Regions from separate parts of the Brevibacillus sp. NPDC058079 genome, predicted to be linked through region 1. Evidence: riboswitches for the same ligand, from Rfam matches in the RefSeq annotation. Region 1 holds a riboswitch; the other holds the start of a gene.
What was found. A riboswitch is a leader RNA that binds a small molecule or an ion and turns the genes downstream of it on or off. The one in region 1 is predicted to bind lysine.
Positions count from the first base shown of each region.

Region 2: another riboswitch for lysine. It lies ahead of ACFVS2_RS23605 (amino acid permease); the one in region 1 lies ahead of dapD (2,3,4,5-tetrahydropyridine-2,6-dicarboxylate N-acetyltransferase).

Region 1 is NZ_JBHVSO010000002.1:499,146-505,226, reverse strand. Features, by position in the region: gene ACFVS2_RS09115 (hypothetical protein) at 1-491, shown strand, start outside; gene ACFVS2_RS09110 (hypothetical protein) at 552-746, shown strand; gene ACFVS2_RS09105 (EcsC family protein) at 760-1,614, shown strand; gene ACFVS2_RS09100 (GNAT family N-acetyltransferase) at 1,589-2,137, opposite strand; gene ACFVS2_RS09095 (flavodoxin) at 2,206-2,646, opposite strand; lysine riboswitch at 2,787-2,976, shown strand; gene dapD (2,3,4,5-tetrahydropyridine-2,6-dicarboxylate N-acetyltransferase) at 3,068-3,778, shown strand; gene ACFVS2_RS09085 (aspartate aminotransferase family protein) at 3,793-5,007, shown strand; gene ACFVS2_RS09080 (N-acetyldiaminopimelate deacetylase) at 5,011-6,081, shown strand, end outside.
Region 2 is NZ_JBHVSO010000008.1:280,465-286,545, reverse strand. Features, by position in the region: gene ACFVS2_RS23625 (TolC family protein) at 1-759, opposite strand, end outside; gene ACFVS2_RS23620 (hypothetical protein) at 977-1,123, opposite strand; gene ACFVS2_RS23615 (hypothetical protein) at 1,116-1,307, opposite strand; gene ACFVS2_RS23610 (hypothetical protein) at 1,459-2,322, opposite strand; gene ACFVS2_RS23605 (amino acid permease) at 2,541-3,989, opposite strand; lysine riboswitch at 4,103-4,288, opposite strand; gene ACFVS2_RS23600 (DinB family protein) at 4,373-4,867, opposite strand; gene ACFVS2_RS23595 (CGNR zinc finger domain-containing protein) at 5,036-5,593, shown strand; gene ACFVS2_RS23590 (alpha/beta fold hydrolase) at 5,699-6,081, shown strand, end outside.

The DNA of each region.
Region 1 (6,081 bases):
GCAAGGAATACCGGGACGGACAAAAGATTACCGTGAACGCAGGCGATAATCTCGAAGAATGGGAAGACCTAAGGCTGATCGCTACTCATGCTGAGCTTGTCGGATCCAAAAAGATCAGGGATAAGAGCGAAAAGAAGGCCTACTATATGCCGAAATTTGAATGGAAACATGGCGAGATCGGTATTGGTGCCAGTCGGAAGCACAGTAACGGTACCATTTCCTCAGAAAATCGGATCGAGATCTTTTCCGGGGAGGAAGAGATCGCTAGCATCAAGCCTAGCAAAGGTGATGGCGACGATGGCGAGGGGCTTGAATCACTGAATTTGAAAAGGTATATCGATATGGATAAGCCTGGAGAATACAAGATCAAGGTAACGAATACGCTCACAAACAAGACCTGCACGGTTATCAACTCCAAAAGAAAGTACACGAAGAAAACCGATGTAAATGAGCGCAATGAAACATTGACGATTACAATTGAAGTGAAGTAGGTAGGTAGACCCCCTTGCATTTTGGCATGGGGGTTTTCGACTACAAGGGGAGGAAGTCCTGTGACAAACGAGCAGAAGGCGATCTTGGAAAAGTTCGGGTTTCGAATCGAAGGAGAGCAAGTGAAACATTTGAAGCTGGGAATCGTAAGAAATAAAAAAGAATTCGTCTCTCACGCCACGTCAGAAGAGTTGCAGGACTACATCAAGTCTATCTTGCGCAACCAATGTCAGTGGAGGCGAGGAGAATCTGAATGAGCGGCCAGGGAGGTTGTTGGGTTTGAGGGAGTCTAGGGAGACATTAGTTACGGCATTACGTGAAGTGGAGGCTTGGGAGAAGGACCAGAACGACTTGTGGTTCTGGGAAAAGCTTGGCAGACTTCCTTTTGTTCTGTTAGATCGGATTACGCCTGCTTTCGTTCAAGAGAAGCTGGGAAAAGCCGTAGATGAAATGGCAGCCTTTCTTGAGACAGGTGGAACTTATTTGGTGCAGGATGAACCGATTTACAAACGGTTTGGCAAACGAGTAGAGGGACAGGGCACGTCTGTTATTGGCAAAGAGGAGATTGCCGCTGTACCGCTTACGATCATGAATGATGTTGCAATGGAGTTAAAGGATTCACGTGCGAATTTTGCCACGGTACAAGGTGCCACGACTGGCTTCGGAGGGATTTTTACCCTCGCGATCGATATCCCGTTGTTGATGGGGACATCCCTAAAAGTATTACAAGAGATGGCTCTTGCCTATGGCTATCGACCTGAAGAGAAGAGGGAGCGGCTGTTCGTCGTCAAATGCTTGCAGTTTGCTTCATCAGACATCGTAGGGAAAAAAGCGATACTCGCTGAGCTCTCCCGCTTTGATGATCCAAATGCGCAGAGAGAGGTAATGGCGCAATTGCAGGGATGGCGTGAAGTCGTGGTAACGTACACTGAAAACTTTGGGTGGAAAAAGTTATTTCAAATGGTGCCCATTGCAGGTATTTTGTTTGGGGCGTATTTGAACCGCTCAACCGTACAGGATGTCGCCGAAGCGGGGATGATGCTGTACCGCAAACGGCGCATCCTGGAGCGGCTGCGTGAGAGCGAAAAGAGCGAGGAAATTACTGAGACCACTCCTCAACAGTAAGAGCGTAGAGGAGATGGTCCTCCCATACACCATTAATTTGCAAATAGCGTAACGAAAGTCCTTCCTGGCGAAAACGGTTTTTTTCCAAGACGCGAATGGAAGCTTGATTGCGAGGCATAACAGCAGCTTGTACCCTGTGCAGCCCAGCATCCATTAAAGCAAAGTGAAGAGCGAGATTTACTGCTGCTGTCGTATAGCCTTTGCCATTGCACTCCTGATCCATAAAGTAGCCAATCGTAGCATTTTGCCACGCGCCGCGTGCGACATTCGACAACGCTACACGTCCAATCATCTTTCCGGATTCTCGTGTGAATACGCCGAAAGCATAGGCTGTGCCACGTTCAAAATCATTCTGTGCTTGCGAAATCTGTTCTTGCTGTCCTGGGAGGGTCAGAAATGAAGCGGGGCGGATCGGTTCAAATGGTTGGAGAAAGTCATGATTACGCAGCCGAAGCCCTAGGAGCTCGGCTGCGTCTTGTTGTTGGAGAGGCCGTAAGAGAATCTCGTCTGTATGTAGTGACATGAGATCAATCCTCCTTAAAAAGTTGGATTGATAGTATATCATGTGCCAGAGTATTTGGGAAACATCAATTAGCCGAGCAATTCAGCAAACGATACCCCAAATGCTTTGCAAGTTTCCACTTCTTTTGCAGTAGGAGATAGCTCGATTTTCAAACCTTCCAAAGGAGTTTCCGCACCACGCTCGCTCGCCTTTTTTAGCAAAATATCAACAGCTGCACCGACATGCTCGTAAGCGGAGTCGCAAGAGCCAAAAGCAACTACCTTTTTCCCGCTGAGGTCAATATCGTCCATTTCCTCATAAAAATCCAGGCATTCGTCTGGCAATTCGCCATCGCCCCATGTGTAGGCACCAAGCAAGATTCCGTCGTAAGCTTCGAGTTCTTTTGTGTTCGCATCCATCACTTCTTTTATCTCCAGCTCAGCACCAGTTGAACGAATACCTTCTGCAATTGCTTCAGCAATTTCCTGTGTATTCCCTGTCATGCTCGCGTATACCATCAAAATGCTCATAAAACGTAAAACCTCCAATTAGATAATGAGTATCATTCTCACAAATAAAATTAATGAAAATGAGAATCGTTGTCAATAACTTTTTTCTTATTGCCACGTTTCATTGATTTTGGTAGAGTTAAATAAAATTATAATAATATACTCTAAATAGAGGTGCGCCGAAGAAGAGTAAGTCTTTTCGCAATCTGCCAGGGGGCAGGAGAAGGAAGAAAGGCTAAAGCGCCGAAGCTTATGCTATGCCCCTACGTAGCACAGGCTGGGGTGTCTCATGAAAAATGAACATCCTGTCACAAGGGACCTCAAGTCTTTTTGTGGAGCGCTATTTATGATTTGCTTATGTAGTATCAAAAGCAATGAGATAGCGAATGCACTCATTGCTTTTTTTGATTTACCATGCTGTTATTTTGAGGAGGATGTAACTATGAACATGATGGATGCTAACGAAATTATCGCGTTTATTCAAAAAAGCGAAAAGAAAACACCAGTGAAGGTATATGTGAAAGGGAACCTGGAGGGAATCGACTTCGGTGCGAGCTCCAAAGCTTTCATTACTGGTTCTACTGGTGTTGTTTTTGGTGAGTGGAAAGAGATTGAGCCAGTGCTCGCGGCTAACGCAGACAAAATTGAAGATTATGTGGTAGAAAGCGACCGTCGCAATTCCGCTATTCCATTGCTGGATACAAAAGGGATTCAAGCGCGTATTGAGCCAGGCGCAATTATCCGTGACCAAGTGACAATCGGTAATAATGCGGTCATCATGATGGGTGCTTCCATTAACATCGGTGCAGTCATCGGTGAAGGTACGATGATCGACATGAATGTTGTAGTAGGTGGACGTGGAACCATCGGGAAAAACTGCCACATCGGCGCGGGATCGGTTATCGCGGGCGTTATCGAGCCGCCATCTGCACAGCCAGTTGTTGTCGAGGACGATGTTGTCATCGGAGCAAATGCTGTCATTCTGGAAGGTGTACGCGTAGGAAAAGGTGCTGTCGTTGCAGCGGGTGCTGTCGTGATTGAAGATGTACCTCCATACGTAGTAGTTGCGGGAACGCCTGCACGTGTGATCAAGCAAATCGATGAAAAAACTCGTTCCAAGACAGAGATCAAGCAGGAGCTACGTCAGCTGTAAGGGAGAGAGTGCACATGGACTGGCGTTCGCTCGATGAACAATATATCGTCTCCTCTTACAAAAGACTTCCGATTGCCATAGAAAAAGGCGAAGGAAATTACTTGTACGATACGAACGGGAAGAGCTATCTCGACTTGTTTACCGGCCTTGCTGTAAACGTTCTGGGGCATTCTCATCCGCGCATTGTACAGGCTTTGCGTGAGCAGGGAGAGCGCTTCTTGCATATATCCAATGTATTTTTAAACACACCGGCTATTCGTTTGGCCGAGCGTTTGGTTGCGAACAGCATTAGTGGGAAAGTATTTTTCACCAACTCTGGTGCAGAGGCTACAGAGACTGCGATCAAGCTGATTCACAAATGGACGAAGAACGAGGGAGCAGGTCGTGAAGGCATTGTTGTCTTACGCAACAGCTTTCACGGGCGAACACTCGGAGCAGTGCGTTTGACGAGGCAGGCTCACGTCTATCAAGACTTTCCTCAGCCGGCTTTTCCTGTTTATGAACTGGATGTGGAGGACACGGAAGGATTGCGAGCGATTTGCCAGGAAGCAAGGCCCGCTGCGGTCCTCATGGAGCCAGTCTTGGGTTCCGGTGGTGTCGTGCCGTTAACGGAAGCATTCTTGCGAGAGGTAGCTGCGATCTGTGAACAAGAAGGCATGCTCTTTGTCATGGACGAGATCCAGACAGGAATGGGCAGAACAGGAAAGTTGTTTGCTTATGAGCATGCAGGCGTAATGCCAGACCTTATCCTTTTTGCCAAAGGCATAGGGGGAGGGCTTCCGCTCGGCGGTGTCATCGCTGGTCCAAAGCTGATGAACCAGTTCAAACCAGGGGATCACGGAACGACGTTCGCACCATCACCACTGTCTGCTGCTCTCGGGAATGTCGTGTTGGATGAATTGCTTGATCCAGCCTTCATCGCTCACGTAGAAAAAGTCATTGCGTACCTGTGGTCGGGCTTGGAAGCGTTGCGAACACGTCTTCCAGATCAGCTGCAATCCCTTCGCGGAAAAGGCTTGATGGTTGGAATTCCGCTCTCTTCCACTCCGGAAGAGGTAAGCCACTTGCAGCAAGCGTTCCTTGACGAAGGAATTCTCGTTGACGTGACGCAGAAAACGATTGTTCGTCTGCTTCCGCCACTGACGTTGACAAAAGCCGATGTGGACCGTTTTCTTGCCGTGTTTGAGGAGCAATTAAAAGTAAGATCAGGTACGAAAAAGGAGGCGTAGGGCATGACGACTTCCTTGTTTACACAAATTCGCCGAGACCTGCACCAAATACCGGAGCCAGGCTTCGCTGAAGTGAAGACGCAACAATACTTGCTCGATTATTTGAAAAAGCTTCCACAAGAGCGAATCGAGATCAAAACGTGGCGGACAGGCATTTTGGTCAAGCTGGCAGGAACAAAGCCTAAACGATTAATTGCCTGGCGGACGGATATGGATGGCCTGCCGATCGTAGAGGAAACGTCCTATCCGTTTCGCTCGCTTCATGAAGGATACATGCATGCATGCGGGCATGACATGCATATGGCGATCGCTCTTGGCCTCCTGACGCATTTTACCGAGCATCCGATAGCAGATGATTTGCTGTTCCTCTTTCAGCCGGCAGAAGAAGGTCCTGGCGGTGCTGAGCCGATGATGGAAAGTGAAGAGTTTGCAGGGTGGCGACCAGACTACATTTTTGCCTTGCATATCGCGCCAGAATATCCAGTTGGCCATATTGCGACGAAGCCAGGAATTTTGTTTGCCAACACTTCTGAGTTGTACATTGATTTGGTTGGCAAAGGGGGGCATGCAGCCTTCCCGCACAAGGCGAATGACATGGTGGTTGCAGGAAGCCATCTTGTGACACAGCTTCAATCGATTATTTCGCGCAATATGGATCCATTGGATTCAGCTGTCGTAACGATTGGCAAGCTGGAGAGCGGGACGAAGCAGAACATCATCGCAGAGAAGTCCAGGCTAGAAGGGACCATCCGAACCTTTTCAATGGAATCGATGGCACTCGTCAAGAGCCGCATTGAATCTCTCGTAAAGGGAGTGGAAATAGGCTTTGATTGCCGGGCAGCGATTGACTACGGGGTTGGCTACTGCCAGGTTTACAACGAGGAGCAGCTAACGACAGACTTCATGCAATGGGTACAGGAACAATGTGAAGATGTAACTCTCATCACCTGCAAGGAAGCCATGACTGGAGAAGACTTCGGTTACTTTTTGAAAGAAATTCCCGGCTTTTTATTCTGGCTTGGGGTGCAAACGCCGTACGGCTTGCACCATTCCAAAATTGAGCCGAACGATGAC
Region 2 (6,081 bases), on a different contig from region 1:
CTCGTTTTTTGCGATTGTACCTTTATGTGTACTGAGTGCGGAATACTCTGCCGTGTAATCAATTCTTACTTGGGCAAAGTCTATTTCTGCTTGTGCCTTGATCATCTCAGGACGTTTTTCAAAAGCTTTTGCATGCAATTGCTCCAGGGAAAGCAGCTCATGCTGGGTCAGATCAGTAGCGGTCATTTTCCATTGTCTGTCCGCTTTTTCATTCAATAAATCGTTGAGCTTGGCCAATGCTTGTTTGTAGCTGGTTTCAAGGGCAGCAAGATTTTTGTGAGCTTCTGTTTCTTGGGAGTCCAACCAGTACTGTCTTTGCAAGCTTTTCTTCTGCGCTTTGATTTTTGCGTCTAATGACTGGACTTCGAAGAATGCTTTTTGCACTTGCAATTGTATGGTGTTTTTTTGCGTATTCAGGGCGACTTCATCGACAACTACTTCTTTGACCGCTTTGGCTGCGTCTTCGAATTTCTTTTTTGCATCAGCCAGAGTCATGATGTCGGCTTTTTTGATTTCTTCTTTTTCTCTCAGTGTGATGGATGTCTCGTACTTCGTAATATCTAAATCAAGCCGAAGCACCTCCAGATCAACGCTGTTCTTTATTGCCTGTTCGACTGCGAAATCTAGCGATAAAAGGGAAACATCCGTCTGTTCAGCAGTGGCCACGAGTGGTGCGGCCAGAGCCATATGGGCGCCACCTGTGAGGAGAGAAGTGACTAATGTTGTGCTGTAAATGTGTTTGAAGAGCCTGGATTTCATGGGGCAACCTCCTGATCATATATGCAAGAATTTGATAACGATTCTCATTATCAAATCCATGAAAAGTATATATTTCCAATAGAATTTCGTCAATAAGAAAATGTTTTTTCATCATGTTCTTGGTCAGAAATTCAAAAGGAATCCCCTTCAGGAAAAAGGCAAAGTGAGCATCTGCCTGTTTCCCCAAAGGGGATTTGTTCTTCGTGATGGGAAAGAACTATTCTTTGTCCCTGTTTTCTTTTTTTGCCGCAGCCGTCTTTGCAGTTTGGTCCAATGTCCCTTCCTTTGGTGTAAGGGAATAACCATGCATATTGCTTCCGTTATAACCCATGTCCGGTTTTTCCTTTGAGATGCGATCAGTCATTTGCGTCCCCCTTATTTTGCCCAGTGGGTGTAGAGTCTTGCTGCACATACGGATTGTCGATGTCATTTGGTTCCTTGTCTAGATTGGTACGGATTGCGATTATTGGGCTATTCGGAGGTTGAGCGATCAGTCTGTCATCCAGTTGTTTGAAATCAGGCAGGTCGTTTTCGCGATTGTCATCCATGTTCGTCTCCTCCTTTACGGGTTAGTATGTCCACCATCTGCCTGCCAATTTCCTTAACTGGAAAAGGAAAGAGACTGGTACTACACACGAAAAAACAGCCCCAGTCCCAGGAAAAGTTCGGGCGGAGGCTGTGACGATCATCTTTGTGCAGTTAACTCGTTTTCTTGGCTAGGATCTTCATAAAAGAGGCAAGATTCGTTTGTAGCAATGGTGTGAAGGTTGAAAAGGAAGTATTTTCAGCGAGCGTATTCATTTGACGAACAAATTCAGTGGCGTCCTTTGTATTTACATTCTCAAAGCGGTTAGCGATTTTTGTATTTTTTAAATCGGAGAGAAGCGTAGCTTGTTCGTTTCGGTATTGTGCGATCCAGTCTGGACGATGTTGCAGCTTTTTGACGAATTGAATCAGCGTGCTTACTTTCTCTGTTTGATTGGTTGTGGCCGCTTGCATTTTTTTGTAGGCTTCTGGGTCATACCGCTCCATCAGCTTGGACGGATTAACATAGTCGTTCGGCGCCCCATGTGGTTTTTGCGGAAGCTCTACGTAGCTGGCACTGCCAGTTGCAGGGTCAACCTTTCGTGTTTTGGCGACTCCAGCAAGCAGCTGGAGGGTATCCAAAAATTCAGCAGCATTTTTTTCATCACCCATGTATTGGTCTGCCAAATATTTACCTTGGGTTAAACCGACTTCTACCAAAGCAGTTCTTTCTTCATCCGTGTAAGTGGATTGGGAGTTGAAAAAATTTTGCTCCAGGATGTGGTCAAAGCCTTTGCGAGCCTCGGGTGGTTTATCTGCGAAAATTTTATCCAAACGCTCATTAATCTCTGTGCTAAAGAAAAATTGGACGCTGTGATGTTCGATGGCATCAGCAGGTAGCTCGCGTGCCTTGTGTGAACGAAGGTCTACAGTATCGGGCTTGGGCAATCCCAGACTAGTTCCTGTCACCATTTTGGGTGCAGGTTGGTTAGTTGGAAGCTGGGGGGTTAGGTAGCGGGTATTCGATTGGATTTGCATGTTCTACTCTCCTCACATGGATTCATGTTCAGTCGTGATGGCAGGAGATCTGGTTACCTTTTATCAGATGACTGGTATGAGCTGTGAGAACGGAAGGAAACGGATCTCAATTGCTTCTTGTCTATACTATCGGCTGTTTTTGGTCCATTTTTAATATGCTGGCAAATATGAAAAAGGACTCCCGTTTAGATAACGGAAGTCCGTATTTTTTTCTTCGATTACTTCGTGTATTCATCCATGCTGAAGTCTACTTGTTCAAGCGGGACGAGCTTGGTCTTTTTGGTGATTTTATAAGCGAGCCAAATGATTAAGAAGAGTGGCAGGCCAATGTAAGAGACCAGGACGCCATACCAGTCAATCATTCCACCCACGAATGCGGAGTAGTTTTGCCCCAAAATAACGATACAGCAAATGATGAAGGCAAAAATCGGTCCAAACGGGAACCATTTTGCCCGATAAGGCAATTCGCTTAAGTCACGACCCTGAGCGATAAAGGCTTTGCGGAAACGATAGTGACTAATGGCAATTCCCAGCCAAGCGATGAAGCCTGACATACCGGAAGCATTCAAAAGCCATACATACACTTCACCTTCCCCAAACAGAGAGGACAGAAAAGCAAGGGCGCCAATGAGCGCAGTCAAGATCAAGGCATTGATCGGTACGCCGTTACTTGTTACTTTTGCGAACCATTTTGGTGCGTTTCCTTCTTTCGCCAAGTTCCATAGCATGCGTGTAGAGGCGTACATACCAGAGTTACCAGCTGACAATACAGACGTGAGAATAACGGCATTCATGACAGATGCTGCAAAAGCAAATCCGGCATTTTCAAATACAATCGTAAACGGACTGATCGCAATATCCGTAAGGTCGCCACTGATCAGATTTGGATTATCGTATGGAACCAACAACCCGATGATCAAAATAGCGAGGATGTAGAAAAGCAAGATGCGCCAAAAAATTTGACGGATGGCCTTCGGAATGTTGCGGGCAGGGTCTTCGCTCTCCCCAGCTGCGACACCAACGAGCTCTGTCCCTTGGAAAGAGAATCCGGCAATCATAAAGACACCGAGCAGGGCCATGAAGCCGCCATTGAATGGCGCGTCGCCTTTGGTGAAGTTTTGGAAGCCAACTGCTTGGCCGCCCATAATGCCAAAAATCATCAACACACCCACAATAATAAAGATGATGACCGTTATTACTTTAATCAAGGCGAACCAATATTCTGATTCTCCATAGGCTTTCACAGACAGGAGATTCAAGGCAAACAGCAATCCGAGGAACAAAGCGCTCCACAATATCGCTGGGGTATCCGGGAACCAATATTTCATAATAAGTGCCGAAGCTGACAGCTCGACGGCAATGGTAATCGCCCAGTTGTACCAGTAGTTCCAGCCGAGAGCAAAGCCGAGAGATGGATCGACGAACCGTGTGGCATACGTCGAAAACGAACCGGAAACAGGCATGAAGGACGCCATTTCCCCCAAGCTGGTCATTAAAAAGTAAACCATGATACTAATGGCGAGATAGGCGACTAAAGCTCCACCTGGTCCGGCGGAATGGATCGAGCCTCCACTCGCGAGAAACAATCCCGTCCCAATCGAGCCGCCGATGGCGATCATCGTCAGGTGTCGGGCTTTTAAACCACGTTGCAATTGATTTTGTGACATAAGCTGCTTGCACGACCTTTCTTGATTTTTGAGAAGGAAGGTCGGAAATTAAAAAACCGCCATAGCCAAAAAAATGGCATAGGGCGGTATCATCCAATCCCCACCAAGCCTTCACTGAAGATAGCTCACCACGTTTGCTTGGCATGCAAACGTGACAGTTCTGCCTCTTTCGAGTACAGCCCCAACCCAATCGCACAGAGACGCGATATGAGCTTCGGCGGATTTTCCTTACCTGGAGTCATTGATTTTCTCTGAATCTCGTACAGGATGATATAAAAGCCGCGACCTCTATCCCCACCGTGAAAGATGAGGATAACATGTATGAAATTATGTGATTTAACAACTATAAAGGATTGTTCGGGATTAATCAATGTGAAATTTTGTTATTCAAATGAGCGTCTGGCAGGCCAGGAGCCTTGCAGCTTGCGAATTTGGACGATTTGTCCTGTATGAAACGCATCATGCAAGACAAGACTCATTACGGCCTGGTAAATGGGTTTATAGGTAGCCATCTGGTTTAACTCTTCATCCGTCAGCAAGGAAAGCTTTTCATGAATGTGGTGATGGACGCTTTCCATTCGTAAGAGGGTAGCTTTCCAAGCGTCTTCGTCATCTGGACCACCGGATGGGGTGAAGGTATCATCGTTCGTCACAGCGGAGCCAGGAAATTCGGTGCCCAAAAGACGATGCAACAGGCGTTCTTTGTAATAAAGCAGGTGGCTGACGTTTTCCCAGATTGTGTTGGCTGCTTCTCCCACAGGGCGCCAGTTTGCCTCCGCTACTGATACTCCGGCAAGCGCTTCTTTTAAGGGTGGATACCAGTCTTCCTTGTCATAGGCACATTCCCATCCGTGCAAAAGCAATTCCTTCCGATTCATACGCTTCCTCCTCGTCTGTGAAACAGATTGATGAAACGCTATAATAGCTGTAAGAAATGATTGTGTAACCAGTTAATTCAATTACGATAGTTACAAATAAAGATTACCATATCCTGTATGGTCATACAAGAGAGAAAAATGAAGGGTTTCGTCAGGAGAGTTGATGACATGGACTGGCTTTGTATCGATTTTTTAAATAGTGATTGGCGGGATTGGCGCGGTTCTGGTCGTGGGGAAAATCGTCTGGAGAAAGAGGAATGGCTGTCATCCTTTTTGCAGACATACAAGCTAACCGCACCGCTGCCGATGAATGAGGCGTGTGCCGCGTCTCTTTTGCAATTGCGGGAGCGTTTGAGACGTATGCTAGAGGCCGTAATCCGTGGAGACCGATTCCAAGAGGAGGACCTTGCGGAATTGAACAAAGTGTTGGCTCTCGCTCCTTTTCATACGCAGGTGTTGTATGTAGATGAGGAGGGCGGCTACAGGCAAAAGCAATCCAGCCAAGCAGAGGGATGGTCACTCGTCATGGCACAAATTGCAGCTTCTTTCGCGGAGTTGCTTGCCCCACAGCATCTGGAGCGAATCAAAATATGTGACAACGAGGATTGCCGCTGGGTGTTTTATGATGAAAGCCGCAACCGGGTGCGCCGCTGGTGTGATGACAAAATGTGCGGAAACCTGATGAAGGTGCGCCGTTTTCGTGAGCGGCAGAAGGAAAAAGGTTAATGGAGCCTTAACCAAAGACCGTCGGGATTTTGTCTCTGACGGTTTTTTCTATGTTTGAGACATAATAAGTAGCATATACATGGGAACGGAAACGAGGTGGGTAGGATGAGTCAAGCGCGCAAAAAATGGTTTCAGGCACTCGTATTGGTGACACTTGGAGCGATTTGTCTGGCTATATGGTATTTGCAGCCATATCAGCCCGATCAGGCAGCGTTAACGGCCATGCAAGGCGGTGAAGGGATTACGGTTATGGATACGAATGACTGGATTATTTTCCAAGGCGGGGAGTCACGCGAACCGGGACTCATCTTGTATCCAGGAGCACTTGTCAAACCGGAGAGCTATGCACCGATTGCCCGTGCCTTGGCAGGCTCCGGCTACCATGTTTTTCTCGCACGAATGCCGCTGAATTTGGCTGTAAGTGATCTGACGCGAGCCACACAAGTATTGAAGGCGTACCCGAATAAAACGTTTGTCATCGGAGGACA